2 regions of the Streptomyces sp. NPDC104226 genome follow, and region 1 is predicted to be linked to the other one. Evidence: riboswitches for the same ligand, from Rfam matches in the RefSeq annotation. Region 1 holds a riboswitch; the other holds the start of a gene.
The links. A riboswitch is a leader RNA that binds a small molecule or an ion and turns the genes downstream of it on or off. The one in region 1 is predicted to bind S-adenosylmethionine.

Region 1 (15,754 bases):
GTGACGGACGAGAGCCGCTTGACCCCGCCGAAGACGGCCAGGCCCAGCAGTGCGGCCAGCAGCACGCCGAGGGAGGGGCCGAACCAGTTCGACCCGTCCGCGTCGGCGAGCGAGCCTGCGGCCACGGCGGTGATGGTGTTGGCCTGTACGGCGTTGAAGACGAAGCCGAAGGTGACGGTGATCGTCACCGCGAAGAGCACTCCGAGCCAGCGTTTGCCGAGCGCACGCTGCATGTAGTACGCGGGGCCGCCCCGGTAGGCGCCGCCGGCGTTGCGCACCTTGTAGAGCTGGGCGAGGGCCGATTCCACGAAGGCGGAGGCCGCGCCGATCAGCGCCATCATCCACATCCAGAAGACGGCGCCGGCGCCGCCCAGGGTGATGGCGGCGGCGACACCGGCGATGTTGCCGGTACCGACGCGCGCGGCGGCCGAGATCGTGAAGGCGCCGAAGGAGGAGACCTGCTTGCGGCCGTCGGCGCGCGGCGGGGTCTTCTCCTTCAGCACCCGGAACATCTCCGGAAGCAGGCGCAGCTGCACACCCCGGGAGCGGACCGTGAAGTACAGGCCCGCACCGACCACCAGCGGAATCAGCAGGTAGGTCCAGAGGTGATCGTTGACGTTGACGATCACCGAATCCAGAGTGTCCATGATGCGAAGTCTCCCCGGGGCGGAAGGCCCGCGGACAGGGACCTACGTCCGTCGCCGAAGGGACGGAAGGCCCTCACCGCCCGCCCTTCGCCCCCTCCTCACCACAGCTGGACGCCCCTCACGGCCGCTGGACGCCCCGCGCCGCCGCGATGAAGGCGCGGATGAGGTCCGGGGACTTGATCCCGCGCTCGCTCTCCACGCCGCTGGAGACGTCCACCCCCCACGCCCCGGTGACGTCGAGGGCCTCGCCCACGTTGGCCGGAGTCAGCCCGCCCGCCAGGAGCCAGCGGCCCGCGGGCGCGGTGAACTCCGCCGAGCCCCAGTTCCACGGCTTGCCGGAGCCGGGGTCCGGGGCGTCGAGGAGCAGCAGGTCCTCCCCGTACTCCCCGCAGCGCTCCACGTGCTGCGCCGTCGCCCGCAGCAGGGTGCGCCCCTCGGCGCGCAGCGCCGCGAACTCCTCCGGGCCCTCCTCGCCGTGCAGCTGCACGCCCCGTACGCCGCTCTCCTGCGCGAACCGCCGCACCTCGGCGACGGACTGCCCCCGGAACACCCCCACGGTCAGCACCCCGTCCGGCACCCCGGCGACCAGCGCCCGCGCCGTCGCGGCATCGACCGTACGGGGACTGCCGGGCGCGAACACGAAGCCGACGGCATCGGCTCCGGCGGCCACGGCGACCTCGACGTCGTGCGCGGTCTTGAGCCCGCAGATCTTGACGAACACATCAGTCATACCTGCAGTCAACCAAAGCTCGGGCGGCCGGTGCGGCCCGCCCCAGGGGCCGGACACGGCACGGTCCGAAAGAGACGGCCCCGCGGCCCGCGCGAACGCCCGAGGGCGGCACCCCCTCCGTGAGGAGAGGGTGCCGCCCTCGGTACGTGGTGCGAACAGCCGATCTACCGTCGGGCCGGAGCCCGGGGTGGATCAGAAGTCCATGTCGCCGCCCGGCATGCCGCCGCCGGCAGCGGCGCCGGCCTTCTCGGGCTTGTCGGCGATGACGGCCTCGGTGGTGAGGAAGAGGGCCGCGATCGACGCCGCGTTCTGCAGCGCGGAGCGGGTGACCTTCGCCGGGTCGATGATGCCCTCGGCGATCATGTCGACGTACTCGCCGGTCGCGGCGTTCAGGCCGTGGCCGACGGCCAGGTTGCGGACCTTCTCCACGACGACGCCACCCTCGAGACCACCGTTGACGGCGATCTGCTTGAGCGGGGCCTCCAGCGCGAGCTTGACGGCGTTGGCGCCGGTCGCCTCGTCGCCGGTGAGCTCGAGCTTCTCGAAGACCGAGGAGGCCTGCAGCAGGGCCACGCCGCCACCGGCGACGATGCCCTCTTCGACGGCCGCCTTCGCGTTGCGAACGGCGTCCTCGATGCGGTGCTTGCGCTCCTTGAGCTCGACCTCGGTCGCGGCGCCGGCCTTGATGACCGCAACACCGCCGGCGAGCTTCGCCAGGCGCTCCTGCAGCTTCTCGCGGTCGTAGTCCGAGTCGGAGTTCTCGATCTCGGCGCGGATCTGGTTGACGCGACCCTGGACCTGGTCGCTGTCACCGGCACCGTCGACGATGGTGGTCTCGTCCTTGGTGATGACGACCTTGCGGGCGCGGCCGAGCAGGTCGAGACCGGCGTTCTCGAGCTTGAGGCCGACCTCCTCGGAGATGACCGTGCCGCCCGTGAGGATGGCGATGTCGCCGAGCATGGCCTTGCGACGGTCACCGAAGCCCGGGGCCTTGACGGCGACGGACTTGAAGGTGCCGCGGATCTTGTTGACGACGAGGGTGGAGAGCGCCTCGCCCTCGACGTCCTCGGCGATGATCAGCAGCGGCTTGCCGGACTGCATGACCTTCTCCAGGAGCGGCAGCAGGTCCTTGACCGAGCCGATCTTGGAGTTGACGATCAGGATGTACGGGTCGTCGAGGGACGACTCCATGCGCTCCATGTCGGTGGCGAAGTACGCCGAGATGTAGCCCTTGTCGAAGCGCATGCCCTCGGTGAGCTCGAGCTCCAGGCCGAAGGTCTGCGACTCCTCGACCGTGATGACGCCTTCCTTGCCGACCTTGTCCATGGCCTCGGCGATGAGCTCGCCGATCTGGGTGTCGGCGGCGGAGATGGAGGCCGTCGAAGCGATCTGCTCCTTGGTCTCGACGTCCTTGGCCTGCGCCAGCAGGGCGGCGGAGACGGCCTCGACGGCCTTCTCGATACCGCGCTTGAGGGCCATCGGGTTCGCACCGGCGGCCACGTTGCGCAGGCCCTCGCGGACGAGCGCCTGGGCGAGGACGGTGGCGGTGGTCGTACCGTCGCCGGCGACGTCGTCCGTCTTCTTGGCGACTTCCTTGACCAGCTCGGCGCCGATCTTCTCGTACGGGTCCTCGAGCTCGATCTCCTTGGCGATGGAGACACCATCGTTGGTGATCGTGGGGGCGCCCCACTTCTTCTCAAGGACGACGTTGCGACCCTTGGGGCCAAGGGTGACCTTGACGGCGTCGGCGAGCTGGTTCATCCCACGCTCGAGGCCGCGGCGGGCCTCCTCGTCGAACGCAATGATCTTGGCCATCTGAAGTGGTCCTCCCGGACAGCGGTGGATTGCTCCCGGACCGCGCCCGCGCCCGCGACGGACGGCCTGCGTGCCCGGCGGTTTCTTCCCGCCGGACCCTGCGGGCCTCACCGACCCGGTCCTCGTTTAGTAGCACTCTCACTCGGAGAGTGCTAACGCCAATGATTAGCACTCGGCCCCCCCGAGTGCAAGCGGCTTCGGGCAACCCGGGATGAACACCCGGACACCGCAAGGGCCCCGGAGCCCTCACGCACGAGGGGCCCGCATCCCGTGTCCAGGATGTGGGCCCCTCGTACAGATGCCGTTGTGCCGTCGTGCGCGGCCGCCGTGCGTGGCCGCGTACGTGTCGGTGGTCGATCGCGCCCGGACTAGCCGACGGGGGCGAGCTTGACCATGTCCGCCTGCGGACCCTTCTGGCCCTGCGAGATCTCGAATTCGACCCGCTGACCCTCTTCAAGGGTGCGGTACCCGTCCATCTGGATGGCGCTGTAGTGGACGAACACATCCGCACCACCGTCGACCGCGATGAAGCCGTAGCCCTTCTCCGCGTTGAACCACTTGACGGTGCCCTGAGCCATGCCTAACTCCCCTATTACTGGCCCTTGCGCAGGACCGCACTTCGCGGTCCCGGGTCAGAACTTGCGCCGGAACGCCTCGACCGGGGCTGAATGTATCCGCACCGCTGCTGTCTGCAACAGGTCATTCCGACGAGAATTCTGGACACGGCAAAAGATTGAAATAGGGTGAAAACCAGGAATATTCCAGGGCAACTCGGGCCGGACAAACACCACCAACGACCCATAGCGCACTTGCATGTTGACTCAATGTCAACCCTCACGCGACCCGCTCATATGCGGCGGGCAAGAACAGCGGAGGGGACTTCCCCAACTCTACCGCGCCCAACCAAGCAGAATTGCCCCCTCCGTTTGGTAACGGAGGGGGCAACTCGGTTTCCGCGACGTGCGGAGCGCTACGGGGCTCCGAGGGCCTCAGCAGCCGCCCGCGACGGCGGGGATGATCGAAACGCCGGCACCGTCCGGAGTGGACGTCTGCAGCCCGCCCTCGAAGCGCACGTCGTCGTCGTTCACGTACACGTTGACGAAGCGGCGCAGCTTGCCCTGGTCGTCCAGGACGCGCGCGGCGATGCCGGGGTGGCTCGCCTCCAGGGACTGGATGACCTCCTCGAGGGTCGCGCCCTCGGCGGAGACCTCGGCCTGGCCGCCGGTGTAGGTGCGCAGGATGGTGGGGATGCGGACGTTGACGCTCATGGCGCTACTGCCTTTCCGGTGTGCAGGAGGAGGATCAGGCCAGGCCGGCGGCGCGGAACGCGTCCAGGCTCGGGCGGATGGTGGCGGTCTGGCCGCTGTCGGCGGCCACCGCCTCCAGGGTCTTGAGCCCGTCACCGGTGTTCAGGATCACGGTGGTGAGCGAGGGGTCGAGCTGACCGTTCTCGATGAGCTTCTTCGTCACGCCGACGGTCACGCCGCCCGCGGTCTCGGCGAAGATGCCCTCGGTCTGCGCGAGGATCTTGATGGCCTCGACGACCTGCTCGTCGTTGACGTCCTCGACGAAGCCGCCGGTGCGGCGCGCGATGTCCAGGACGTACGGGCCGTCCGCCGGGTTGCCGATGGCCAGCGACTTGGCGATGGTGTTCGGCTTCTGCGGGCGGACCACCTCGTGACCGGCCTTGAAGGCGGTCGAGACGGGCGAGCAGCCCTCGGCCTGGGCACCGAAGATCTTGTACGGCTTGTCCTCGACGAGGCCGAGCTTGATCAGCTCCTGCAGACCCTTGTCGATCTTCGTGAGCTGCGAGCCGGACGCGATCGGGATGACGATCTGGTCGGGCAGCTGCCAGCCGAGCTGCTCGCAGATCTCGTACGCCAGGGTCTTGGAGCCCTCGCCGTAGTACGGGCGCAGGTTGACGTTGACGAAGCCCCAGCCCTCGCCCAGCGGGTCGCCGATGAGCTCGGAGCAGAAGCGGTTGACGTCGTCGTAGTTGCCCTCGATGCCGACCAGGTCGCCACCGTAGACACCGGCCATGACGACCTTGCCCTGCTCCAGGTCGTGCGGGATGAACACGCAGGAGCGGAAGCCGGCGCGGGCGGCCGCGGCGCCGACGGCGCCGGCCAGGTTGCCGGTGGAGGAGCAGGAGAGGGTGGTGAAGCCGAAGGCGCGGGCCGCCTCGACGGCGATGGCCACGACGCGGTCCTTGAAGGAGTGCGTCGGGTTGCCGGAGTCGTCCTTGACGTACAGCTTGCCGGTGACGCCGAGCTCCTTGGCCAGGTTGGCCGCGTCCACGAGCTTGGTGAAGCCGGGGTTCAGGCTCGGCTTGGAGGCAACGTCCGCCGGGACGGGCAGCAGCGGCGCGTAGCGCCAGATGTTGTTCGGGCCGGCCTCGATGGCGGCGCGCAGCGCTTCCGGGTCGCCCAGGGGGAGCTCGTAGGCGACTTCGAGCGGGCCGAAGCACTCGGCGCAGGCGAAGATCGGGCCGAGCTCGAAGCGGGTACCGCACTCACGACAGGAAAGGCCGGTGGCGGGACCGAGATCGACAGGAGTACCGGAAGCGATGCTTTCAACGGTTTCGGCAGAGGTTGCGACAGACTGTGCAGCCATGACTGGGAGGCCCTTTCTCCTCATCTTCCCCATGGCGCACTTCGCCATGAGACGGAATTGGCACCTTCCCTAGCCGGGGACCTCGCTGGCGGCGCTGGTATGCGCGATCGCGAGAACCGACTGGAGGGTTGCCGGGGCTTCAACGGGCCGTGTCCCTCTGCCCCTCTGGATGAGCGGTATGGCACCGGCACACGCGCTCTGTGGCGCGCCGGTGCGTTTGTACGCGGGCCCCCCGGCATGCGGTGGGCCATCGCGTTGTTCAAGACTGTAACCGAAGGCCCGGGTGGTTGAGACAGCCGTCCGAACCGCGAGATGGATCACATTTCGGTCCAAACCCGTGAACGACAGTGAAGAACCAGGGAGTGCTGAAGGTGCTGGAAGAGGTGGAGCGCTGGCTGGCAGACCGCTCCTGGTCCGCCGCCGACCGACCGCTCGGCCAGCTGCTTTCCGCCAAGCGGGCAGCGGGGACCACGGTGAGCGTGGTGTTGCCGGCGCTGAACGAGGAGGCGACGGTCGGCGAGATCGTCGAGGTGATCCGGCGCGATCTGATCGAGGGTCTGCCGGTGCCCCTGGTCGACGAGCTCGTCGTGATCGACTCGGGCTCCACGGACCGCACCGCGGAGGTCGCGGCCAAGGCCGGGGCCCGGGTGGTGCACCGCGACGAGGTGCTGCCGCGGATGCCGGCCGTGCCCGGCAAGGGCGAGGTGCTGTGGCGCTCGCTGCTGGCCACCACCGGTGACATCGTCTGCTTCGTCGACGCCGACCTGCGCGATTTCTCGGCCACCTTCGTCTCGGGGATCGTCGGCCCGCTGCTCACCGATCCGGACGTGCGGTTCGTCAAGGCGATGTACGACCGCCCCCTTGGCCAGGAGTTCGGCGACCCGGCCTCCACGCCCTCCGCCAGGGGGCACGGCCAGGGCGGCCGGGTCACGGAGCTGGTGGCCCGCCCCCTCCTCAACCTCCACTGGCCGCTGCTGGCCGGCTTCGTCCAGCCGCTCGGCGGGGAGTACGCCGTACGGCGCGAGCTGCTGGAACGGCTGCCGTTCCCGGTGGGCTACGGGGTCGAGCTGGGCCTGCTGGTGGACGCCCTGCACACGGCCGGACTGGACGCGCTGGCCCAGGTGGACGTCGGCGTACGGCTGCACCGGCACCAGGACGGCCAGGCCCTGGGCCGGATGGCCGCCGCGATCTACCGCACGGCGCAGGTGCGGCTCTCGCGCGGCCACCTCGTACGCCCCGAGCTGACGCAGTTCGAGCGCGGCCCGGAGGGCTTCGTACCGCACACCTACGCCGTGGACACCGAGGAGCGGCCGCCGATGCGGGACATCGAGGAGTACGCACACCGCCGCGTGGCATGAGCGCCCCGCGGCACCCGGTGGTGTGGTCTTCCTCTCGGTCCGGCGGACGCGCAGGCGCCGACGTTTGACCGGAGGCGGGGCGGGCTAGGTTCGCCGCATGGCTTCCCAGGTGCTCGTCGCCGCGAATCGCGGCCCCCTCTCGTACGCCCTCGCCGCGGACGGCACGCTCAGTGCCCGCCGCGGCGGGGGCGGCCTCGTCTCCGGCCTCTCCACCGCCCTCGCCGAGCAGCCGGACGCGCTGTGGATCTGCGCGGCGCTGTCGGACGCGGACCGGGAGGCGGTACGGCGCGGGGTCCGCGAGCCGGGCGTACGGATGCTGCCGATCGACCCGGAGGTCTACGACGGCGCCTACAACGGCATCGCGAACTCGGTGCTGTGGTTCCTCCACCACCACCTGTACGAGATCCCGCGCGAGCCGGTCTTCGACGCGGAGTTCCGGCGGCGCTGGGCTTCGTACGTCGCGTACAACGAGGCCTTCGCGGCGGCGCTGGCCGAGGAGGCCGCCGAGGGCGCGGTGGTCCTGATCCAGGACTACCACCTGGCGCTGGCCCCCGGAATGCTCCGGGAGCTCCGCCCCGACCTGCGGATCGGGCACTTCACGCACACGCCGTGGGCGGCGCCGGAGTTCCTGCGCATGCTGCCGGACGACATCCGCGACCAGCTGCTCCGCGGGATGCTCGGGGCGGACCGCCTCGGCTTCCACACCCGGGAGTGGGCGGACAACTTCCTCGGCAGCGCAGCGGTCGACGGCGAGCGCGGGCCGGCCCGGCTCACGCAGGTGACCCCGTACCCCCTGGGCGTCGACGGCGACGAGCTGCGCGCGCTCGCGCACCGGCAGGAGGTCGACGACAAGCTGGCGGCGCTGCGGGCGGAGATCGGCGGGCTGAAGACGATCGCCCGGGTGGACCGCACGGAGCTGTCGAAGAACATCCTGCGCGGGCTCCTCGCGTACCGGGAGCTCCTGCTCACCCACCCCGAATGGCGGGAGCGGGTCGTCCACCTGGCCTCCGCCTACCCCTCCCGGCAGGACCTGGCCGTCTACCGGGAGTACACGCAGTCGGTGCGGGAGCTGGCGGCGGAGATCAACGCGGAGTTCGGCACGGCCGGCTGGCAGCCGGTGCTCGTCTCCGTCGAGGACGACTTCGCGCGGTCCCTGGCGGTGTACCGGCTGGCGGACGTGGCGCTGGTCAATCCCGTGCGGGACGGCATGAACCTCGTCGCGAAGGAGATCCCGGTGGTCTCGGAGGCGGGGTGCGTGCTGGTGCTCTCCACCGGGGCGGGGGCGTACGAGGAGCTCCGCGCGGACGCGCTGACGGTGAACCCGTACGACGTGACGGCCACGGCGGAGGCGTTGCACGCCGCGCTCACCATGCCGGCGGCGGAGCGCGCGGACCGCACGAAGCGACTGGCGGCAGCCGCCACCGCCCTCCCCCCGACCCAGTGGCTCACCGCCCAACTGAACGCCCTCCGCACCTGAGCGCCCCTGCGGGGCCGTCCCCTACCCGCCCTTCGCCCGTTCCCCGGGACTCCGCCCCGGACCCCGCGCCTCACACGCCGGCGGGGCTGGATGTGCCGCAGCGCGGACCGGGTCCGGGCAGAGCCCGGGGGAACGGGCGAAGGGCGGGTAGGGGACCCCGCCCCACAGGGCCCACCGAGCCGCACCCGCCCACCGGCCGCATCAAGAAGGTCGGCGCAGCTCCGCTGCCAGTGCGGAGAGGAAGGTGACGACCTCGGACGGGCCGGACACGGTCAGGTCCGCGCGGGCGGCGAGTTCCGGGACCTCCGCCGAGCCGCTGCACAGCAGCAGCCCCGGCATGCCGCCGGCCCGCAGCTTCTCCACCGCCGAGTACGCCGCGAGGTCCCCCAGGTCGTCCCCGGCGTAGAGCACCGCCTCCGCGCCCACCTCCGCGAGGTACTCCGTGAGGGCGACGCCCTTGTCCATGCCGGGCGGCCGCAGCTCCAGTACGGCCCGTCCCGGTTCGACCATCAGGCCGTGCCGGGCCGCAAGCCCCGCCAGGGGCTCGCGCAGGGCCGCGAAGGCCGCTTCCGGGTCGGCCGCACGCCGGGTGTGGACGGCCAGCGCCCGGCCCTTCTCCTCGATCCAGGTCCCGCGCCACGCGCCGATCGCGTCCAGGAACCCGGGCAGCTCCGCCCGGACCGCCGCCACCCCCGGGTGCTCGGCCGGAGCGTGCACGATGCCGGTCACGGCGTCCCAGCGCTCGGCTCCGTAGTGCCCGAGCACGACCAGGTGTTCGAGGCCGGAGACCCCGGCGAAGCCCCCGTAGCGGACGGCGACCCCGGCGGGCCGGCCGGTGACGACCGCGATGGAGCCGACCTCGGGGGCGAGGGCGGCGAGCGCGGGGACGGCCCCGGGGTGGGCCCGCGCCTGGTCGGGGTCGGGGACGATGTCGGCGAGGGTGCCGTCGAAGTCGAGCGCGACGACGGAGCGGCGCGGTGTCCGGAGCAGGGCTTCGAGTCCCTCGCGTCCGGCGGTGGTGACGGGCATCGGCAGATCGTGCGGATGGCTCCCCATACGCACGACCCTAACGGCCCAGCCGGGCCACGGCTACGGCGCGGGCCACGACCGCTGCCGCTACCGCCTCGCCCGCTGGGCCTCCCGGATGCGCCGCAGGCGGTTCACGGTGCCCGGTGCGTGCTCCAGCGCCCTGGGATCGTCCATCAGCGCGTTGAGCAGCTGGTAGTACCGGACCGGGGGCATCCCCAGTCCTTCCCTTATGGCCCGTTCCTTGGCGCCCGGCCCGGGCCAGGTGCGGCCTTCGTAGGCCAGTACGGCCGCTTCGTCGGCGCTCAGCCCGGCCGGCGGCCTCTCGTCCGCGTCCGTCATACGGCCAGGTTAACTCCGCCCTCCGACAGCCCCCGGCCCGCGGCTCCCGGCCTCCGGATCAGCGGGGTTCCGCCTTGCGCGCCATCTCCGCGAGGTCCCCGAGGACCTTGTCGGGCTGTCCGCCGGGCTGTACGGCCGTGCCGATGGTCTTCTTGACGTCCTCGCTCACGGCCGCCCAGGACTTCTTGCCCACCGGGTAGAGCCGGGCGTTGGGCAGCGCGTGCAGGAAGGTCTTCAGCTCCGCCGAGGAGGCTCCGGTGGCGGCCTCCATCGCCCGGGAGCCGCTGGTGGTGACCGGGAGCAGGTCGTACTTCTCGGTGAAGGTGGTCACGTTGTTCGCCTCGTACAGGAAGTCCAGGAACTTCCCCGACTGCGTCTGGTGGCCGGTCTTGAAGGCCATCACCCAGTCGGCGACGCCCATCGTCGGGTGGCCGGCCCCGTCGGCGGTCGGCATGGGGGTCATGCCGTACTTCACGCCCTTCGCGGCGGCCTGCTTGAGCAGCGTCGGGTGCCCGTTGAGCATGCCGACCTCGCCGCGCGAGAAGGAGTCGAAGGCGGCCTGGCGGTCCAGCTTGGCCGGTTCGACGGGGCCGGTCAGGCCCGCGCCGACGAGCTTGTCGCGCAGGAACTTCAGGGTGTTGACGTTGTCCGCGGAGTCGATCGCGTAGTTCTCTTCGTTGTCGGCGTAGCCTCCGCCGCCCGCGAGCAGCCACTGCATGGTCTCGGCCTGCGCCTCCTCGCGGCCCAGGGGCAGCGCGAGGGGGGTCGGGACGCCGGCCGCCTTGAGCTTCTTGGCGGCGGCCTCCAGCTCGGCCCAGCTCTTGGGCTGCCAGGGGGTCTTGCCGTCCTTGGGGATGATGCCCGCGTCGGCGAAGAGCTTCTCGTTGTAGAACATCAGCCGGGTGCTGGCCACGAAGGGCAGGCCGTACTGGTTGCGCCTGACCTTGCCCGCGTCGGCGAGCGGGGCGAGGAAGTCGGCCTCGGTGTTCACGGAGAGCAGCTCGTCGGCGGAGTAGAGCTTGCCCTCGGCCGCGTAGTCGGCGTAGGCGCCGATCTGGGCGATGTCGGGGGCGTCGCCGGCCTTGACCATCTCGGCGACCTTGGTGTCGACGTCGGTCCAGGAGTAGACGTCGACCTGGACCTTGATGCCGGGGTTCTTCTTCTCGAAGGACGCGGCGAGGTCCTTCCAGTACGGCTTGGAGGAGTTTTCCGGTTTGTCCCCGTAGTCGGCCGCCACGACCTTGAGGGTGACCTCGTTGTCCCCTGCGAGACCCGACACGGCGCCGCAGCCGGTCAGCGTCACGGTGGTCAGGCACAGTGCGAGGCCGGACGCGGCGAGGTTCAGCCTTCTGGCCTGGACAGTTCGGGCCTTCACAGTTCTCGTTCCACCCCAGGTTGTTCCGTACGATTCGCGTAAAGGTCTACACCACTTTCGGGCGTGGTCAACATCCGGGCCCAAACGTGCACACGGCCTGCACGCGCACACACGTACGGACCGCACTCGCCGCCGAAGGTCCTGAATTTGTATGGCCACTCAACAATCCCTCTCAGTGGACTAGACCTTTGCCCTCCGATCACGCGAGACTGTCACCCGTGAAACCCGTGAAACACGTCATCGCCCTCGATGTGGGCGGCACTGGGATGAAGGCCGCCCTCGTCGCCGCCGACGGCACCCTGCTGCACGAGGCGCGCCGCGCCACCGGCCGCGAGCGGGGCGCCGAAGCCGTCGTCGAGACGATCCAGGACTTCGCCGCCGAGCTCCTCGACCTCGGCCGGGAGCGCTTCGCCACCACCGCCTCCGCGGCCGGCGTGGCCGTCCCCGGCATCGTCGACGCCGAGAACGGGATCGCCGTCTACGCGGCGAACCTGGGCTGGCGCGACGTCCCCATGCGCGAACTGCTCGGCAGACGCCTCGGCGGCATCCCGGTCGCCCTCGGCCACGACGTCCGCACGGGCGGACTCGCCGAGGGCCGCATCGGCGCGGGCCGCGGCGCCGACCGCTTCCTCTTCGTCCCCCTCGGCACCGGCATCGCCGGAGCCATCGGCATCGCCGGCCGCATCGAGGCCGGCGCGCACGGGTACGCGGGCGAGATCGGCCACATCGTGGTCCGCCCCGGCGGCCCCGCCTGCGGCTGCGGCCAGAGCGGCTGCCTGGAGACCCTCGCCTCCGCCTCCGCCGTCAGCCGCGCCTGGGCGGCCGCCTCCGGCGACCCCGAGGCGGACGCCGCGGACTGCGCCAAGGCCGTGGAGTCCGGCGACGAACGCGCCCGGGAGGTCTGGCTCGCCGCCATCGGCGCCCTGGCCGACGGGCTGGTCACCGCGATCACCCTGCTGGACCCGCGCACGCTGATCATCGGTGGCGGACTGGCCGAGGCCGGGGAAACCTTGTTCACACCACTACGGACGGCCGTCGAGGAACGCGTGACGTTCCAGCGGCTGCCCCACATCGTTCCGGCTGCCCTCGGGGACACCGCCGGATGCCTGGGTGCAGGGCTGCTCGCCTGGGATCTACTCGCCACGGAGGTACCTGCCTGATGTCCGGAAGCGCACATGTGGGCCGTAGCACCGTTCTCTCCGGCGCCGACGTGGTGCTGCCCACGGGCATCGTCAAGGGCGGGCGCCTCATCGTCGACGGCGACCGCATCGCCGGCAGCGCCCACGAGGACGCGGCCGTCGTCGACCTGACCGGGCACTGGATCGTCCCCGGCTTCGTCGACATGCACAACCACGGCGGCGGCGGCGCCTCCTTCACCTCCGGCACCGCCGAGGAGGTGCTCAAGGGCGTACGGACCCACCGCGAGCACGGCACCACCACCCTGGTCGCCTCCACCGTCACCGGCGACCTGGACGAGCTCGCCCGCCGCGCCGGGCTCCTCGCCGAGCTGACCCAGCAGGGCGACATCGCGGGCATCCACTTCGAGGGCCCCTTCATCAACCCCTGCCGCAAGGGCGCGCACAAGGAAGACCTCCTGCGCGACCCCGACCCGGCCGAGGTCCGCAAGCTGATCGACGCCTCGCACGGCGCCGCCCGCATGTTCACCCTCGCCACCGAGCTCCCCGGCGGCCTGGACTCCGTACGGCTGCTCGCCGAGCACGGGGTCATCGCGGCGATCGGCCACACGGACTCCACCTACGAGCAGACCCTCGAAGCCATCGAGGCCGGCGCGACCGTGGCCACCCACCTCTACAACGCGATGCCGGGCCTGGAGCACCGCGCCCCCGGCCCCATCGCGGCCCTGCTGGAGGACGAGCGGGTCACCGTCGAGCTGATCAACGACGGCACCCACCTGCACCCGGCCATGCTGGAGCTGGCCTTCCACCACGCGGGCGCGCACCGGGTGGCGCTCATCACCGACGCGATGGACGCGGCCGGCTTCGGCGACGGGATCTACCACCTCGGCCCGCTGGAGGTCGAGGTCAAGGAGGGCGTCGCCCGCCTCGTCGAGGGCGGCTCCATCGCCGGCTCCACCCTCACCCTGGACACCGCCTTCAAGCGGTCGGTCACCCTCGACAAGCTTCCCGTCGAGTCCGTGGTCCAGGCGATCTCCGCCAACCCGGCCAAGCTGATCGGCGTCTACGACCGGGTCGGCTCGCTGGAGCCCGGCAAGTACGCGGACCTCGTCGTCCTCGACGCCGCCTTCGACGTCCGCGGCGTCATGCGGCGCGGCGAGTGGATCGTGAACCCGCTCGGCTGACGCGAGCCGCCCGCGGCGGGCGGAACGGGGCAGGGCCGGGCGGGCCGCGACGGGCCCGCCCGCCCCGGACGCCCACGCCCGGCCCGGACTCCCGCGCCCGGCCGACCCCCGGGGGCTGGGCTCGCGGCCCCCCGTTTGGCATGATCCCCGCACACACCGAGACCGGGGCCCGCCATGATCCTGACCGTGACGCTCAACACCGCACTCGACGTCACCTACCGCGTACCGCGCCTGCTCGCGCACGCCTCCCACCGCGTCACCGAGGTCACCGAACGGCCCGGCGGCAAGGGCCTGAACGTGGCCCGCGTGCTCGCCGCGATCGGCCACGAGGTCACCGCGACCGGCTTCGCGGGCGGCCCCACGGGCCACCTCGTACGCGAACTGCTCGCCACCTCCTCCCCCGGCGTCCGCGACGAGCTGGTCCCCTGCACGGGCACCACCCGGCGCACCCTCGCCGTCGTCGACGAGGCCTCCGGGGACACCACGCAGTTCAACGAACCCGGCCCGCTGATCACCGCCGCCGAGTGGTCCGGGTTCCTCTCCCGCTACGAGGCCCTGCTGACGGGCGGCGCCCGCGCGGTGGCCCTGTGCGGCAGCCTGCCCCCGGGCGTGCCCGTGGGGGCCTACGCCACCCTCGTACGGGCGGCCCGCACGGCCGGCGTGCCCGTCCTCCTCGACACCAGCGGCGAGGCCCTGCGCCGCGGGGTCGCCGCCCGCCCCGACGTGATCAAACCGAACGCCGCCGAGCTCGCCGAGCTGACCGGGTCCCGCGAACCGCTCCCCGCCACCCGCGACGCCCGCCGGCGCGGGGCCCACGCGGTGGTCACCTCGCTCGGCCCCGACGGACTGCTCGCCGCCACCGCCCTGGGCACCTGGCGGGCGGCCCCGCCCCGCGCCCTGACGGGCAACCCCACCGGCGCGGGCGACTCCGCCGTCGCCGGCCTCCTCTCGGCCCTCACCGAAGGCCTGGCCTGGCCGGACCGCCTGACCCGCGCGGTCGCCCTCTCGGCAGCCACGGTCACGTCCCCCACGGCGGGAGACTTCGACCCCCGCACCTACGAGGAGGTACGGGGGTCGGTGAAGGTCACGGAGGGGGCGTAGTGCCCTCCGAGCGGACTCAGCGCTTCTCGAGGACGAACTGGTCGATGACCGCCTCGCAGGAGTTGCCCGACTCGCAGGAGATCTTGATGGTGTTCGTGCCCTGCTTGAGGTTCACGTACGAGTAGGTGTTGGTCCACCCCTTCGCCCAGTCGCCCTCGCCGGCCTTCGCGAAGTTCTTCATGTTGATCGCACGGCTCTGCGCCTGGCCGTTGATCGTCAGCGTCATGTTGGCGTCCTTGCCCGGCACGCCGTAGAACATCCGGAAGGTGTACTCGGCGGCCTTGGGGACCTCTAGCGTCCAGGTCACGGCGGCACCCTGCTGGGTGAACTGGCCCACGTACTGACCGCCCGAGCTCTTGGCGCCCGGCACCGTGCTCTCCAGCGCGGCGCCCCCGCTGATGACCATGCCGGAGCCGCCCGCGTCGCCCTTGGGCAGCGGGGCGTCCGGGGATGCGGAGCCGCTCGGCGGGCCCGAGGGGGTGTTGGAGGCGGGGGCCGACGGGCTCTGGCCCGTGTTCGCCGTGTTCTTGGTCTTGTCGGTGTCTTCCTTCTTGCCGAAGATCACCGCCGCGCCGATGCCGATCGCCACCGCGGCGACCACCGCGACGGCCGCGATGAGCATGCCCTTGCGGCTGGAGCCGCCGCCGCCGTGTCCACCGCCGGAGCCCGGCAGCGGGACGGACTGGGTGTACTGCGGAGCCTGCTGCTGCGGCGGAACGCCGTAACCGCCCGCCTGCAGCGCCTCGGGGGCCTGGTACTGCGCCTGGTAGGCCGGGGGCTGCTGGGGGCCCTGCTGATAGGGAACGGGCCCGCGCTGTCCGCGCTGGGGCCGGTCACCGACGGTGCGGACCTGGTTGTACGAGGTGCGGGGCACGCCCGGCTGAGCGCCGGCCGGTCCCGGGTAGCCGTACCCGCCGCCCTGCCCGGGCGGGGTGGCACCCGCGGCCTGG
Region 2 (15,754 bases), on a different contig from region 1:
TCGCACTCCGACCACCGGTCGGGTCGGGGGTTCCAGAACAGGCGGTGCTTCGGGTCGGGCACCCAGGTACCGCCGTCCGGAGCGGGCAGCGGCCCGGCCTCCGCCGCCCGCACGGCCGGTATCGGATCCCAGTACGTCATGCCCCGCAGCCTGTCAGACGGCCGGGACGCAGCGGCCCTCTTCGGTGCGGTACTGCCACTTGGCGCCGTCCGCGACGAGCTCCTTGACGGCGCGGACGAAGCGCTCCACGTGCTCGTCGGGGGTGCCGGCGCCGAAGCTGACGCGGATCGCGTTCAGGGACCGCTCGCCCGGGGCCGCCTCCGGGGCTCCGCACTCGCCCTGGGCCTGCGGCTCACTGCCGAGGAGGGTGCGGACCAGCGGGTGGGCGCAGAACAGGCCGTCGCGGACGCCGATGCCGTACTCGGCGGAGAGCGCGGCGGCGAAGTGCGAGCTGTTCCAGCCGTCGACGACGAAGGAGATGACGCCGACCCGGGGGGCGTCGTCGCCGAAGAGGGACAGGACGCGGACCGCCGGCACCTCGGCGAGGCCCGCGCGGACCTTGGCGACGAGGTGCTGCTCGCGGGCGACGAGGTTCTCGAAGCCCGCCTCGTTCAGGGCCTTGCAGGCGGAGGCGATGGAGTACACGCCGATGACGTTCGGGGAGCCGGCCTCGTGGCGGGCCGCGGTGGTGTGCCACTCGACGTCCACGCCGCCGTCCTCCCGGCGGGCCACCTTGCGGGAGGCGCCGCCGCCGGCGAGGTACGGGTCCGCCTCCTGGAGCCAGTCCGCGCGGCCGGCGAGCACGCCCGAGCCGAAGGGGGCGTAGAGCTTGTGTCCCGAGAAGGCGACCCAGTCCACGTCGAGGTCCTGGACCGAGACGGGGTGGTGCGGGGCCAGCTGGGCGGCGTCCAGGACGATGCGGGCGCCGTGGGCGTGCGCGGCTGCGGCGAGCTCCTTGACGGGCCACAGCTCGCCGGTGACGTTGGAGGCTCCGGTGACGCAGACCAGGGCCGGGCCGTACGGGTCGCGGTCGGCCAGGGCCCGCTCCAGGGTGGCGACGGCCTCGTCCGGGGTGCGGGGGGCGTTGAGGTAGGTGACCTGCGCGTTCGTCCACGGGAGCAGCGAGGCGTGGTGCTCGGTCTCGAAGACGAAGACCTGGCAGTCGGCCGGGATCACGGCGGCGAGCAGGTTGAGGGAGTCGGTCGTGGACCGGGTGAAGACCACCTGGTCGGAGGGCCGGCAGTCGAGGAACTCGGCGACCGTGACCCGGCTCTGCTCGAAGAGGTCGGTGGAGAGCTGCGAGAGGTAGCCGGCGCCGCGGTGGACGCTGCCGTAGTACGGGGCGTACGCGGCCACGTCGTCCCAGACCCGCTGCAGCGCGGGGGCGCTGGCCGCGTAGTCGAGGGCGGCGTAGGTGACCTCGCCACCGGTGACGAGCGGGACGGTGACGTCACGGCCGAGGACCGGCAGCGGCTCGGCACAGGCCGGGTCTACGACGGTGGCGGGGGTGGCGGTGGCGGCGGCGTTCAGGGTTGCGGACATGGCGGTATCTCCCGGCAGGCAGGTCTGAATGGCTTCGGTGTGCCCGTCCGCCGACACGGCTACGGCGCTGCGGCCGTTCGGGGTACGGGAATGCCCCGGAGTGCGGATCGGCCGGCGTGGGCAGCGCATGTGCTGCGGGTACGCGGAAGTGACCCTGTTCCGAGGGGTGAAGAAGGGGCGGAGTCGCCCTATCGCATTCGCTTGCTCACGGAAAACGCTCCTCAGAAGACCAGGACCCCTGGTGTTCGAGGGATCCGCGCTTGCCGTAGACCTCACTGCCTACGACCTGGTCATCACCCGGGGCACCCCGCCACGGAAGGAGGGTTGCCGGACAGCAAGCCGGGGCCTAAACGCTGTCACTCGTGACCTGAGGAGCATCCTGCCACACGATCTTCCGAACGCAAGACCCCGGTCCACATGGCGGACCGGGGTCGAAGCTGGATCTTGGCCGGAAGCCGTGGAAACCGAATCCGTCAGGCGTTGCTCGCCGCCGCCCAGCGGGCCAGTGCGGCACGGGCCGCGCCCGAGTCCACCGACTCCGCCGCCCGGGCGACTCCGGCGGCGAGCTGCTCCTCCAGGGTGCCCGTACCCGGGTCCAGCGCGACCAGGGCCGCCGCCGAGTTCAGCAGCACCGCATCGCGGACCGGGCCGGTCTCGCCGGCCAGCAGGCGGCGGGCCACGTCGGCGTTGAACGAGGCGTCCGCGCCGGCCAGGGCGGAGACCGGAACCAGCGGGATGCCGATGTCGCGCGGGTCGAAGCCCTGCTCCCTGACCTCGCCGTCGCGGACCCACCAGACCCGGGAGGTCGCCGTGGTGGTGAGCTCGTCGAGCCCGTCGTCACCGCGGAAGACCAGGGCCGAGGAGCCCCGCTCCGCCAGGACGCCCGCGACGATCGGCGCCACCCGCGCGTCGGCCACGCCGGTGGCCTGGGCCCGTACCTTCGCCGGGTTGGTCAGCGGGCCGAGGAAGTTGAAGGTGGTCCGGATGCCGAGCTCGCGGCGGGCCGGGGCCACGTGCCGCAGCGCGGGGTGGAACTTGACCGCGAAGCAGAAGGTGATCCCGGCTTCCTCGGCCACCTCCACGACCCGTGCGGGGGTGAGGTCGAGGTTGACGCCGAGCTTCTCCAGGACGTCCGAGGAGCCGCTCGCGGAGGACGAGGCCCGGTTGCCGTGCTTGACGACCTTGGCGCCCGTTCCGGCCACGACGATCGCCGACATCGTGGAGATGTTCACCGTCTTGGCCCCGTCGCCCCCGGTGCCGACGATGTCCACCGTCCGGCCGGGCACCTCGATGAGGTTGGCGTGTTCGTACATGGCGCGGACCAGGCCGTTGATCTCGGAGACGGTCTCGCCCTTGGCTCGCAGCGCGACCGCGAAACCGGCGATCTGGGCGTCGGTGGCCTCCCCCCGCATGATCCGGTCCATGGCCCAGGCCGTGTCGTCGGCGCCGAGGTCACGTCCGGTCAGCAGGGCCTCCAGAACGCCCGGCCAACCGCGGGCCGCCACGCTGTCGCCGCCTGCCGGGGTCACCAGGTTCATGGTCCGCTCCTGCTGCTCATCGAGGATTCCACGTCGAATGCGAAGGCTTCAGCCTATCCAGCCCCGGGGACGGCAAAGAGCCCCGTCCAGACACTGGACGGGGCTCTCGCCGTGGCGACACCAGGACTGACCGAAATCAGTCCCTCAAGCAGTCATGCGTGGTGCGTACTGCGTGAAGCGTGTGTTGCGTGTGAAGCCGTGGTGCGGGAGATCAGTGGTGGCCGTGGCCGCTCTGGATCTCCTTGTACTCCTCGACCGTGGGCTTCGGGATCTGGTTGTTCTCCCCGTAGTAGCCCTTGCTCAGCTTGGCGCGGAGCTTCTCGACCGACGTCACCTTGCGCTCGACACCGTTCTCGTCGACCGTGGCGCCGATCTCGGCCGGCTGGTACTGCTCGTGCGAGGTGAGCGTGTGCAGCTTGCCCTGCGAGAGCGGCTCGTGGACCTCGACGAACTCACCGTGCGGCAGACGCTTGATGACGCCGGTCTCGCGACCGTGCAGCACCTTGTCGTGGTCCCGGCGCTGGAGGCCGAGGCAGATCCGCTTGGTGATGATGAACGCGATGACCGGACCGACGAAGAAGCCGATGCGGGCGAACCAGGTGATCGAGTTGATCGACAGGTGGAAGTACTGCGCGAACATGTCGTTTCCACCGGCGATCAGCAGGATGACGTACCACGTCAGCCAGGCGACACCGAAGGCCGTACGCGTGGGGGCGTTGCGCGGGCGGTCCAGGATGTGGTGCTCGCGCTTGTCCCCGGTGACCCAGGACTCGATGAACGGGTACACCGCGATGGTGGCCAGGACCAGCGGGAAGATCGTGAACGGGATGAAGACGCCCAGGGCCAGGGTGTGGCCCCACAGGTTGATCTCCCAGCCGGGCATGGCACGGATCAGGCCCTCGGAGAAGCCCATGTACCAGTCGGGCTGCGCACCGGTGGACACGTGGTCCGGGCGGTACGGGCCGAGCGCCCAGATCGGGTTGATCGAGGCGATGCCCGCGATCAGCGCGATGACACCGAAGACCAGGAAGAAGAAGCCTCCGGCCTTGGCCATGTAGACCGGCAGCAGCGGCATGCCGACGACGTTCTTCTCGGTCCGGCCGGGACCCGCGAACTGGGTGTGCTTGTGGTAGAAGACCAGGATCAGGTGGGCCACCAGCAGGCCCATCATGATGCCGGGCAGCAGCAGGATGTGCACCGAGTAGAGCCGGCCCACGAAGTCGCCGCCGGGGAACTCCCCGCCGAAGAAGAAGAACGACAGGTACGTGCCCACGATCGGCACGGACAGCATCGCGCCTTCCATGAAGCGGACACCGGTGCCCGAGAGCAGGTCGTCCGGCAGGGAGTAACCGGTGAAACCGGTGAACATGCCGAGGACCAGCAGCAGGAAGCCGAAGACCCAGTTGACCTCACGGGGCTTGCGGAACGCGCCGGTGAAGAACACGCGCATCATGTGCACGAGCATCGCCGCGATGAAGATCAGCGCCGACCAGTGGTGGATCTGCCGGATGAGCAGACCGCCGCGGACGTCGAAGCTGATTTCCAGGGTCGACTTGAAGGCCTCCGACATCGCGACACCCTGCATGGGGATGTACGAACCGTCGTAGTGCACTTCGTTCATGCTCGGGTGGAAGAACAGCGTCAGGTACACACCCGTGAGGATGAGGATGATGAAGCTGTAGAGGCAGATCTCGCCCAGCATGAAGGACCAGTGGTCCGGGAAGATCTTGCGCATGTTGGCCTTGGCGAGGCTGTAGATGCCCAGCCGGCCGTCGGCCCAGTCGGCTACGCGCTCGCCGGCCGGAGCCTTGCGCTCTTTGCCCGCCGCGGAAGCGGCTGATGAATTCGTAGTGGCAGTGCTCATCCGCGCTCCCAGAAAGAGGGACCGACGGGCTCTTCGAAGTCGCCGAGCGCCTCGAGGAAACCTTCGTCATTGACGCCGATCCGCAGCTGCGGGAGCGCGTGACCAGCCGGGCCGAAGATGACTCGGGCGCCGTCGGAGAGGTCGAAGGTGGACTGGTGGCACGGGCAGAGCACGTGGTGCGACTGCTGCTCGTACAGGCTGATCGGGCAGCCGACGTGGGTGCAGATCTTGGAGTAGGCCACGATCCCGTCGTGGGACCACTCCAGTTCCTTCTTGTCCTTGATGTTCTCCGGCTGGATGCGGACGATCATCAGGGCGGCCTTGGCGATCTGCGTCTGGAAGTCGTGCGCGTCCTCCTCCAGGCCTTCCGGCATGGCGAAGGTCAGCGAACCCACGACGATGTCCTCCGGGCGGAGCGGCTCCATCGTGTTCTGGTTGATGAGCATCTTGCCCTTCGCCCAGATGGTCTTGCGCAGCTTGTCCTCGGGCAGCGGGCCCAGGTCGCGCAGGATCACGACGGCGGAGAGCGGCACCATGGCCAGCGCACCGAACAGCGTGTTGCGGATGAGCGGGCGGCGGCCGATGGCCGACTCGCGCGCGCCGTCCGCGAAGTCCTGCATGACCTGCGCCTTGACCTCCGGCGGGGCCGCGATCTCGTGGCGCTCGGCGGCGACCTCCACGTCGGACATCAGGGTGCGGGCCCAGTGGACCGCGCCCGCGCCGATGCAGAAGAGGGCCGCGCCGAGGCTGACGCCCAGGGCGAAGTTGAGAGCGCTCACCTTCCCGAGCGGGAAGATGTAGACGATCTTGTCGACCGGCAGGATCACGAACGAGGCGATGAAGGCGACCGTGGCCAGCATCGACAGCGTGAACAGCAGGGCGACCGTGCGCTCGGACCGCTTCGCGGCCCGCTCGTCGATGTCCTGGATCCGAGGCCGGTGAACCGGCAGGCCGGGGTCGGCGAACGGGTCGTCCGCCACTGCCACGGCACCGTGGTGCGCGTCGCCCTGCTCGCTCGGCAGGTGCTTCTCTTCGGGAATGTCTTGGCTACTCATGACTTCTTGGCCTTAGCGGTGTGGGCCGCGACCCAGACGGCGACAGCGATCAGCGCACCCAGTCCGAAGATCCAGCCGAAGAGACCCTCGGAGACGGGGCCGAGGCCACCGAGCTTGAGGCCACCGGGGTTGGTCGACTTCTCGCCGTTGACGTGCTGGAGGTACGCGATGATGTCCTTCTTCTGCTTCTCCGGCATGGTGCTGTCGGGGAAGGAGGGCATGTTCTGCGGGCCGGTGAGCATGGCCTCGTAGATGTGCTTCGGCTCGACACCCTCAAGGTTGGGGGCGTACTTGCCGTTCGTCAGTGCGCCGCCCTCACCGGTGAAGTTGTGGCACTGCGCGCAGTTGTTGCGGAACAGCTCGCCACCCTTCGCGATGTCGGCACCCGCCGGGTCGTACTGCTTCTCGGTCGGCGTGATCGGGCCGGCTCCGAGGGAGGAGATGTACGCGGCGAGCTGGTCGGCCTGCGCCTGGGTGTAGATGACGGGCTTCTTCGGCACCTGGGCGCCGGGCTGCTGGGCGGGCATCCGCCCCGTCATCACCTGGAAGTCGACGGCAGCGGAGCCGACGCCAACCAGGCTGGGGCCGTCAGAGGAACCCTGACCGCCGGTTCCGTGGCAGCTTGCGCAGCCGACGGCGTAGAGCTTCTGGCCCTCCTCGATGGCGAGGGACTGGACGGTTTCGTCGGCCTTCGCATTGCCCGCGGGCGCGAAGGCGCTGTACAGCCCCCCGGTAACCGCCAGCGCGAAGAGTAGAACGACGACCGCCGCCAGCGGATGGCGTCGTCGTGCGGAGAGCTTTTTCACGGATTACCCCGGTGTCAGGATCTTCTGCGTCGGTGTGTCTGGATGGAGTGCCGGGCACGTGCCCGGCGACGTGTTCGCTACTTGATCAGGTAGATCGTTGCGAAGAGGCCGATCCAGACGACATCGACGAAGTGCCAGTAGTAGGACACGACGATGGCCGACGTGGCCTGTTCGTGGGTGAACCTCTTGGCCGCGTACGTCCGGCCGAGGACCAGCAGGAAGGCGATGAGACCGCCCGTCACGTGCAGACCGTGGAAGCCGGTGGTCAGGTAGAAGACCGAGCCGTACGGACCGGACGAGAGGCTCATGCCCTCGTGCTTGACCAGCTCGGTGTACTCGAACACCTGGCCGCCAATGAAGATCGCACCCATGACGAACGTGATGATGAACCACGTCCTGAGCTTCTTCACGTCACCGCGCTCGGCGGCGAATACGCCGAGCTGGCAGGTGAGCGAGGAAAGCACCAGGATCGTCGTGTTCGTCGCCGAGAAGGGCAGATTCAAGGCCGAGGCCTGTTCTGTCCAGTACTCGGCGCCTGTCACTGATCGCAGGGTGAAGTACATCGCGAAGAGGGCCGCGAAGAACATCAGCTCGGAACTCAACCAGATGATGGTTCCCACGCTGACGAGGTTCGGCCTGTTGACCGTCGGGTGCGCGTGCCCGGTATCTACTGTCGTTGCTGTCGCCACGACCGACATTATGTCGGTCCCTTATCCCGCCCTCACCCCGGGGGGTGCCGTTCGGAGTGTCAGGGGCGTGTGCAAGGCCCGAACGGCCCATCAGATCACCCTGCGGACGCCCGCCGGCCTTCCCTCGGGCGAGGCAGTGCGAACCGATGTTGACAGCGGGTCGGACGGAGTAGCATCCCGCGCAACATCAACGTGATTCACGGGACACGTGGAGGAACGAAATGCGGGCGACTGCGCGGGTTCTGGTCTACAGCGACGACGCGGGCACCCGGGAGCAGGTGCGGCTGGCGGCCGGGCGCAGGCCGGCCGCAGACCTGCCGCCGGTGGAGTTCCTGGAGTGCGCGACGCTGCCGGCCGTCCTGAAGGAACTGGACGCGGGCGGCATCGACGTCTGCGTGTTGGACGGCGAGGCGGTTCCGGCCGGGGGCATGGGGGTGTGCCGGCAGATCAAGGACGAGATCTTCCAGTGCCCGCCCGTACTGCTCCTGATGGGCCGTCCGCAGGACGCCTGGCTGGCCACGTGGAGCCGGGCGGACTCGGCCGTCACCCTTCCGGTTGATCCGGTGGACTTCGCGCAGGCCCTGGCGGGTCTGCTGCGCGCGCGGATCTCGCCGGCGGCGTAACGGGGGCTGTGAGCCCCGCACAGCGCCTTACCGGCGTATACCGGGGCACGGGTGCCCGTACGGTCCGTACGGGCACCCGTGCCCCGGTTGTGGCCCCTCCGGGCCCTCGCGCCTCTCCGGGCGCTCCCGGCCCGGTGGTTACACCTGCGGGCGCAGGCGCGCCTGGTCGACCGGGCTGCGGCCTTCCTGGGTGCCCTTGAGGAGGGCGCTGCCCTCGCGCCAGTCCTTCCAGTCCATGTTCCAGTCGCCGTAGCCGTTCCCGAAGGTGTCCATGTCGTCGCCGATGCTGTTGATGACGCGGACGATGTCGCCTTCGGTGATGTTCTCGTAGAACCAGGCGGCGTTGCCCGTGCTCATGCCGGTGCAGCCGTGGCTGACGTTCTCGTAGCCCTGGGAGCCGACGGACCACGGCGCGGCGTGGACGTATTCACCGCTCCAGGTGACACGGGTCGCGTAGTAGACGGGCAGGTTGTAGTACTCGCTGCCGCCGATGCCCACGGTGTCTCCGCGCATCTGGACGTAGTACTGCTTGCCGAGGACCACCTTGACGCCGTTGCGGGTGGAGAAGCCCGGCTTTCCGGTGGTCACCGGGATGGAATTGATCACTTCCCCGTTGCGCTTGAACGTGAGCCAGTGCGAGGAGGCGTCCGTGGTGACCTCCACGCGGTCGCCGATCTCCAGCTTCAGCGGCTTGGAGGCGGCGCCGTGCAGGTCGTCGGAGATCTTGATGCCCTCCAGGTTGCTCCGGACGGACACGGTGGTGTTGGCCGGCCAGTACTCCTTGGGCCGGTAGTGGAGCTTCTTGTCGTCCACCCAGTGCCAGGCGCCCACGGCCTCCGGCGGGGCGTCGACGATCAGGCCCCGCTCGATGACGGCGCGGGCGGCCTTGTCCTTGACGGGTTCGTTGAGTTCGGCCGTGAGGGGCTGTCCGACGCCGTACTTGCCCTCGTCCGGGCCGAATTCGACCTTGAGGACCTTCTGGGCCGGGGTGGTGTCGAAGGTGAGCGTGCGCTGCCCGGGGGCGCCGCGCTCGTCCTCGGTGCTCACGAGGACGGTGTAGCGGACGCCGGCGGCCATCGGGACGGTGCTGTGCCAGCGGTCGCCGGAGGCGGACAACTCGCCCGCCAGGCGGCGTCCGTGGGTGTCCACGGCGCTCACGTCGGTGATCCGGCCGTCGCCGCTCTTGGCGGTGACCTCCAGGGGCCGGTCCGGGTCGACCGGGCGGCTGCCGGTGGGGTGGTTGAGGGCGACGTGGTCGCCCGCGTCGTAGGGGCGGGCGGACAGCGGGTTGTCGTCGCCCGACCCGCATGCGGTGGCGCCTGCCCCGAGGGACGCGACCAGCAGGGAGCAGCCGATAACGGTCCAAAGACGCGGTGACTGGTTCATGGAGCCAACGCTATGAAGATCTGACAATTACGGCGCGCGGGGTGACTGCAAACGAGGGGCCCGGACTCCTCCATTGGAGGTGTCCGGGCCCCTGGTCTCACGCGATGGCCGCCACCGTGGGTGGCAGCGCGGGTGCGGCTACTGGTTCTGGTTCTCGCCGCGGTAGTACTCGTACACCCAGCCCCACAGACCGATCAGGATCAGCGGCGCGGAGAAGTACATCAGCCACCAGCCGAAGATGACGCCCATGAAGGCGAAGGCGCCACCGATGGCCAGCGAGAGCGGCTGCCAGCTATGCGGGGAGAAGAACCCCAGCTCGCCCGCCTCGTCGGCGACGTCGGCCTCCAGGTTGTCCTGGGCCATCTGGTCGACGCGCGCGGCCGTGAAGGCCAGGTAGTAGCCGATCATGGCGCTCAGGCCGAAGGCCAGTGCGAGCGCGGTGGTGCCGACCGGCTCCTTCGACCAGACGCCGTACACGACGGTCATGATCAGGATGAAGGCGGCGAGCCACAGGAACATCCTGCCCTGGATCTTCACTTGCCGGCCTCCTTGCCACCAGCGACGGCCTTGGCGGCCACGGAGTGGTCCTCAAGGTGGTCGAGGGCCGCGATCTCGGGGTGGTGCAGATCGAATGCCGGGGATTCGGACCGGATCCTCGGCAGGGTGAGGAAGTTGTGCCGCGGCGGCGGGCAAGACGTCGCCCATTCGAGCGAACGGCCGTAGCCCCACGGGTCGTCGACCTCGATCTTCTTGCCGTACTTCGCCGTCTTCCAGACGTTGTACATGAACGGCAGCATCGACAGGCCCAGCAGGAAGGAGCTGATCGTCGAGATGGTGTTCAGCAGCGTGAAGCCGTCCGCCGCGAGGTAGTCCGCGTAACGACGCGGCATGCCCTCGGCGCCCAGCCAGTGCTGCACCAGGAAGGTGCCGTGGAAGCCGATGAACAGCGTCCAGAAGGTGATCTTGCCGAGGCGCTCGTCCAGCATCTTGCCCGTGAACTTCGGCCACCAGAAGTGGAAGCCGGCGAACATCGCGAAGACCACGGTGCCGAAGACGACGTAGTGGAAGTGCGCGACGACGAAGTACGAGTCGGAGACGTGGAAGTCCATCGGGGGCGAAGCCAGGATGACGCCGGTCAGACCACCGAAGGTGAAGGTGACCAGGAAGCCGATCGTCCAGAGCATCGGGGTCTCGAAGGACAGCGAGCCCTTCCACATGGTGCCGATCCAGTTGAAGAACTTCACACCCGTCGGAACGGCGATGAGGAACGTCATGAAGGAGAAGAACGGCAGCAGTACACCGCCGGTGACGTACATGTGGTGGGCCCACACCGTCACCGAAAGGCCGGCGATGGAGATCGTCGCGGCGATCAGGCCGATGTAACCGAACATCGGCTTGCGCGAGAAGACCGGAATGATCTCGGAAACGATTCCGAAGAACGGTAGCGCGATGATGTACACCTCTGGGTGTCCGAAGAACCAGAAGAGGTGTTGCCATAGCAGCGCGCCGCCGTTGGCGGCATCGAACACGTGCGAGCCGAACTTGCGGTCGGCCTCCAGCGCGAAGAGCGCGGCGGCCAGCACCGGGAAGGCGAGCAGGACCAGGACACCGGTCAGCAGCACGTTCCAGGTGAAGATCGGCATGCGGAACATCGTCATGCCGGGGGCGCGCATGCAGATGATCGTGGTGATGAAGTTGACCGAACCGAGGATCGTGCCGAAGCCGGAGAAGGCCAGACCCATGATCCACATGTCGGCGCCGATGCCCGGCGACCGGACGGCGTCCGACAGCGGGGAGTAGGCGAACCAGCCGAAGTCGGCGGCACCCGAGGGGGTGACGAAGCCGGCCACCGCGATGGTCGAACCGAAGAGGTACAGCCAGTACGCGAACATGTTCAGCCGCGGGAACGCCACGTCGGGCGCGCCGATCTGCAGCGGCATGATCCAGTTCGCGAAGCCCGCGAACAGCGGGGTGGCGAACATCAGCAGCATGATCGTGCCATGCATGGTGAACGCCTGGTTGAACTGCTCGTTCGACATGATCTGCGTACCCGGACGGGCCAGCTCGGCGCGCATGAAGAGCGCGAGGAGGCCGCCGATGAGGAAGAACACGAACGACGTGAGCAGGTACATCGTGCCGATGGTCTTGTGGTCGGTAGTGGTCAGCCACTTCACGACGACGTTGCCCGGCTTCTTGCTCCGCAGCGGCAACTCGTTCTCGTACGAGTCGGCTGCGGCACCCTGAGGCTGGTTGAGGATGCTCACAGTTTGTTCACCTCAGCATTGCGGGCCGGGTCGGTCTGCTGGATACCGGCCGGAAGGAAGCCGGTCTGACCCTTCTCCGCGAGCTCCTTCAGGTGCGCCTTGTACGCCTCCGGGGAGACGACCTTGACGTTGAAGAGCATTCGGGAGTGGTCGACACCGCAGAGCTCGGCACACTTGCCCATGAAGGTGCCCTCTTCGGTCGGGGTGACCTCGAAGACGTTGGTGTGGCCCGGAATGACGTCCTGCTTGAACAGGAAGGGGACCACCCAGAAGGAGTGGATGACGTCGTTCGACGACAGGATGAAGCGGACCTTCTCGCCCTTCGGCAGCCAGAGCGTCGGGCCCGGGTTGCCGGTGTCCGGGTTCCGGTCGCTCGGGACGCCCTTGGTGTAGACGCCTTCGGCGCCCGCCGGGAAGTCCTTGGTGTAGCGGTCCGGGATCGTGGCGAGTTCCTTGGGAACCTCGCCCGCCTTCGGAGTCGCCGCATCGCCGTCGACGTTCTCGACGTAGTTGAAGCCCCAGCTCCACTGGAAGCCGATCACGTTGATCGTGTGCGCCGGCTTGGCGGAGAGGGAGAGCAGCTTCGACTCGTCGCGCGCGGTGAAGTAGAAGAGCACCGAGACGATGATGAGCGGGACCACGGTGTACAGCGCCTCGATGGGCATGTTGTACCGGGTCTGCGGGGGAACCTCGACCTTGGTCCGGCTACGCCGGTGGAAGATGACGCTCCACATGATCAGGCCCCACACGAGGATGCCGGTGATCAGAGCGGCCGCCCAGGACCCCTGCCACAGGGAGAGGATGCGAGGCGCCTCTTCAGTGACCGGGGTGGGCAATCCGAGGCGGGGGAAGTCTTTCCATGTATACGAGCAACCAGTGGCGGTCGCCAGGACCACGCCCGCAGTCAGCGCCTGCAGCAGCTTCCGCCGCATCGGGCGCCGCGGCGAGCGGTCGGAGCCGTAGGGACTCACGTAGCGCCTTCCCGAGAGTCTCGGCCCGCGCGGCCGGCCGCGGCCGCATTCGGGTCGGTCGCCGGCCCTGACGCAGGCAGGGGTTTGGATGTTTATGCGGACCAAACCCTACTGGACGCTATTTGGGGTCGCGCGGGGAGGGTGCCCAACGCGCCGTTACTGACCCCGAAGGGATGGATCCGCCGTACGGGGGACGGCCCAACGGACCCCGAATGGCGGGGTCCCGACGGCATCTGACGGCAGTTCGACGACAGGCCCCAAGCCGGTCGTCGCGTCGGCGTGGCGGCCGGTTAGCGTGACCGGATGCCGTACTTCGACACCGCGTCCGCCGCCCCGCTGCACCCCGTGGCCCGGCAGGCGCTCCAGGCCTCCCTTGACGAAGGCTGGGCCGACCCGGCCCGGCTGTACCGCGAAGGGCGCCGGGCCCGGCTGCTCCTGGACGCGGCGCGGGAGGCGGCGGCGGAGTCGGTGGGGTGCCGTCCCGACGAGCTCGTGTTCACTCCTTCGGGGACGCACGCTGTTCACTCGGGCATGGCCGGGGTCCTGGCGGGCCGTCGGCGCGTCGGCGGGCATCTGGTCGTATCGGCGGTGGAACACAGTTCCGTACTCCATGCGGCGGAGGTCCACGCCGCAGGCGGCGGGCGGGTGGACGAGGTCCCGGTGGACCGGTTCGGCCGCGTCTCCCCCTCCTCCTACGGGGAACTCCTCGGGCCCTCCACCGCACTGGCCTGCCTCCAGTCGGCCAACCACGAGGTGGGCACCGTCCAGCCCGTGGCGGAGGTCGCCGACGTGTGCACCGCCGCCGGGGTGCCCTTGCTGGTGGACGCCGCGCAGTCGCTGGGCTGGGGGCCCGTTCCCGGGAACTGGTCCGTGCTGTGCGCGAGCGCCCACAAATGGGGCGGCCCGGCCGGGGTCGGGCTGCTGGCGGTCCGCAAGGGAGTGCGCTTCGCTCCCCAAGGCCCCGCCGACGAAAGGGAGTCGGGGCGCTCCCCCGGCTTCGTCAACCTCCCGGCGGTCGTCGCCGCGGCGGCCTCCCTGCGGGCCGTGCGCGCCGAGGCGGAGGCGGAATCGGCCCGCCTGCGGATCCTGGTGGACCGGCTGCGGCGGCGGGTGGCCCGCCTGGTGCCGGACGTGGAGGTGGTGGGCCATCCCGACCTCCGGCTCCCGCACCTGGTCACCTTCTCCTGCCTGTACGTGGACGGGGAGACCCTGCTCCACGGGCTGGACCGGGCCGGCTACTCCGTCTCCTCCGGCTCCTCGTGCACCAGCTCGACGCTGACGCCGTCCCATGTCCTGCGGGCCATGGGGGTGCTGTCGGAGGGAAACGTACGGGTGTCCCTGCCCGCCGGCACGACGGCGGCGGAGGTCAACGGCTTCCTGGAGGTCCTGCCGGGGCTGGTGGCGGGGGTGCGGGAGCAACTCGGCGCGGTGGAGCCGGCGATGGCCGCCGATCCGGACGCGGAGTCCCTGGAGCTGGACACCCTCGGCCTGCGGTGTCCGCAGCCGGTGATCGAGCTGGGCCGGGCGATCGGGCGGGTTCCGGTGGGGGGCACGGTGACCGTCCTGTCGGACGACGAGGTCGCGCGGCTGGACATCCCGGCGTGGTGCGCGATGCGGGGGCAGACCTATATGGGTGAGAGCCCGCGCCCCGTCGGTACTGCGTACACGGTCCGCCGGGCGGTCTGACCCGGGGCGGGGCCGGCCCTGCGGGGCTGTCCCCCACCCGCCCTTCCACCGTTCCCCGGGCTCTGCCCGGACCCGGTCCTCAGACGCCGGACGGGCTGGATTGTCCGGCGTTTGAGGCGCGGGGACTGGGCGGGAGCCCCGGGGAACGGGCGAAGGTCGGGTAGGGGACCTCGCCCCGCAGGGCAGAGCACCCGCACCCAGACCCGTGCGCCGGGCCCGCCCGCGGAGGGCGGCTGGGCCCGGCGCCGCGCAGGGTTACGCCGGGAGGTGGGACTGGACTTCCGCCGCCGCCTCGTCGCCGTAGGCCTTCGTGAAGCGCTCCATGAAGTGGGCGCGGGCCAGGGTGTACTCCTGGGTGCCGAGGGTCTCGATGACGAGCGTGGCCAGCATGCAGCCGACCTGCGCCGCCCGCTCCAGGCCGACGCCCCAGCCCAGGCCCGTCAGGAACCCCGCGCGGAACGCGTCGCCGACGCCCGTCGGGTCGACCTTCGCGGTCTCCTCCGGGCAGCCGACCACGATCGGGTCGTGGCCGAGCCGCTCGATGCGGACGCCGTTCGAGCCGAGGGTGGTGACCCGGGTGCCGACCTTCGTCAGGATCTCCGCGTCGGTCCAGCCGGACTTCGCCTCGATGAGGCCCTTCTCGTACTCGTTCGAGAAGAGGTACGTCGCCCCCTCCATCAGGGTGCGGATGTTGTCGCCGTCCATCCGGGCGATCTGCTGCGAGAAGTCCGCCGCGAAGGGGATCTCCCGCGTGCGGCACTCCTCGGTGTGGCGCAGCATCGCCTCGGGGTCGTCCGCGCCGATCAGGACGAGGTCCAGGCCGCCGACCCGGTCCGCGACCGACTTGAGCTCGATCAGGCGGGCCTCGCTCATCGCGCCCGTGTAGAAGGAGCCGATCTGGTTGTGGTCCGCGTCCGTGGTGCAGACGAAGCGCGCGGTGTGCAGGACCTCGGAGATCCGCACGGACTGGGTGTCGACGCCGTTGCGGTCGAGCCAGGCGCGGTACTCGTCGAAGTCGGAGCCGGCGGCTCCGACGAGGATCGGCCGGGCGCCGAGCTGGCCCATGCCGAAGCAGATGTTCGGGCCGACGCCACCCCGTCGCACGTCGAGGTTGTCGACGAGGAAGGAGAGGGAGACCGTGTGCAGCTGGTCCGCGACCAACTGGTCGGCGAAGCGGCCGGGGAAGGTCATGAGGTGGTCGGTGGCGATGGAGCCGGTGACTGCGATACGCACGGCGTGGACGCTCCTGCGAGGGAAGGCAAGGGGACATTCAAAACTACCCGCTCGGCAGGCCGAGGCCGACCGGCAGAAACTACCCCGTAGTAGGTCT

Region 2: it holds a riboswitch for S-adenosylmethionine, as region 1 does, so the genes downstream of both, ACZ60J_RS14595 (aminotransferase class V-fold PLP-dependent enzyme) here and thrC (threonine synthase) in region 1, are expected to answer to the same signal.

Annotation. Positions count from the first base shown of each region.
Region 1 is NZ_JBVJMS010000005.1:94,821-110,574, reverse strand. Features, by position in the region: gene ACZ60J_RS16930 (alanine/glycine:cation symporter family protein) at 1-647, opposite strand, end outside; gene ACZ60J_RS16925 (phosphoribosylanthranilate isomerase) at 766-1,377, opposite strand; gene groL (chaperonin GroEL) at 1,570-3,192, opposite strand; gene ACZ60J_RS16915 (cold-shock protein) at 3,561-3,770, opposite strand; gene ACZ60J_RS16910 (ubiquitin-like small modifier protein 1) at 4,182-4,460, opposite strand; gene thrC (threonine synthase) at 4,495-5,805, opposite strand; SAM riboswitch class I at 5,823-5,981, opposite strand; gene ACZ60J_RS16900 (glucosyl-3-phosphoglycerate synthase) at 6,177-7,163, shown strand; gene ACZ60J_RS16895 (alpha,alpha-trehalose-phosphate synthase (UDP-forming)) at 7,261-8,640, shown strand; gene otsB (trehalose-phosphatase) at 8,842-9,696, opposite strand; gene ACZ60J_RS16885 (DUF3263 domain-containing protein) at 9,757-10,008, opposite strand; gene ACZ60J_RS16880 (extracellular solute-binding protein) at 10,067-11,383, opposite strand; gene ACZ60J_RS16875 (ROK family protein) at 11,611-12,543, shown strand; gene nagA (N-acetylglucosamine-6-phosphate deacetylase) at 12,543-13,703, shown strand; gene ACZ60J_RS16865 (1-phosphofructokinase family hexose kinase) at 13,878-14,804, shown strand; gene ACZ60J_RS16860 (CBM35 domain-containing protein) at 14,821-15,754, opposite strand, start outside.
Region 2 is NZ_JBVJMS010000004.1:246,078-261,831, forward strand. Features, by position in the region: gene ACZ60J_RS14590 (ferredoxin) at 1-140, opposite strand, end outside; gene ACZ60J_RS14595 (aminotransferase class V-fold PLP-dependent enzyme) at 154-1,542, opposite strand; SAM riboswitch class IV at 1,794-1,910, opposite strand; gene trpD (anthranilate phosphoribosyltransferase) at 2,016-3,080, opposite strand; gene qcrB (cytochrome bc1 complex cytochrome b subunit) at 3,292-4,944, opposite strand; gene qcrA (cytochrome bc1 complex Rieske iron-sulfur subunit) at 4,941-5,999, opposite strand; gene qcrC (cytochrome bc1 complex diheme cytochrome c subunit) at 5,996-6,805, opposite strand; gene ctaE (aa3-type cytochrome oxidase subunit III) at 6,883-7,503, opposite strand; gene ACZ60J_RS14625 (hypothetical protein) at 7,716-8,117, shown strand; gene ACZ60J_RS14630 (L,D-transpeptidase) at 8,256-9,503, opposite strand; gene ACZ60J_RS14635 (cytochrome c oxidase subunit 4) at 9,642-10,040, opposite strand; gene ctaD (aa3-type cytochrome oxidase subunit I) at 10,037-11,767, opposite strand; gene ctaC (aa3-type cytochrome oxidase subunit II) at 11,764-12,738, opposite strand; gene ACZ60J_RS14650 (aminotransferase class V-fold PLP-dependent enzyme) at 13,042-14,424, shown strand; gene ACZ60J_RS14655 (carbohydrate kinase family protein) at 14,680-15,657, opposite strand.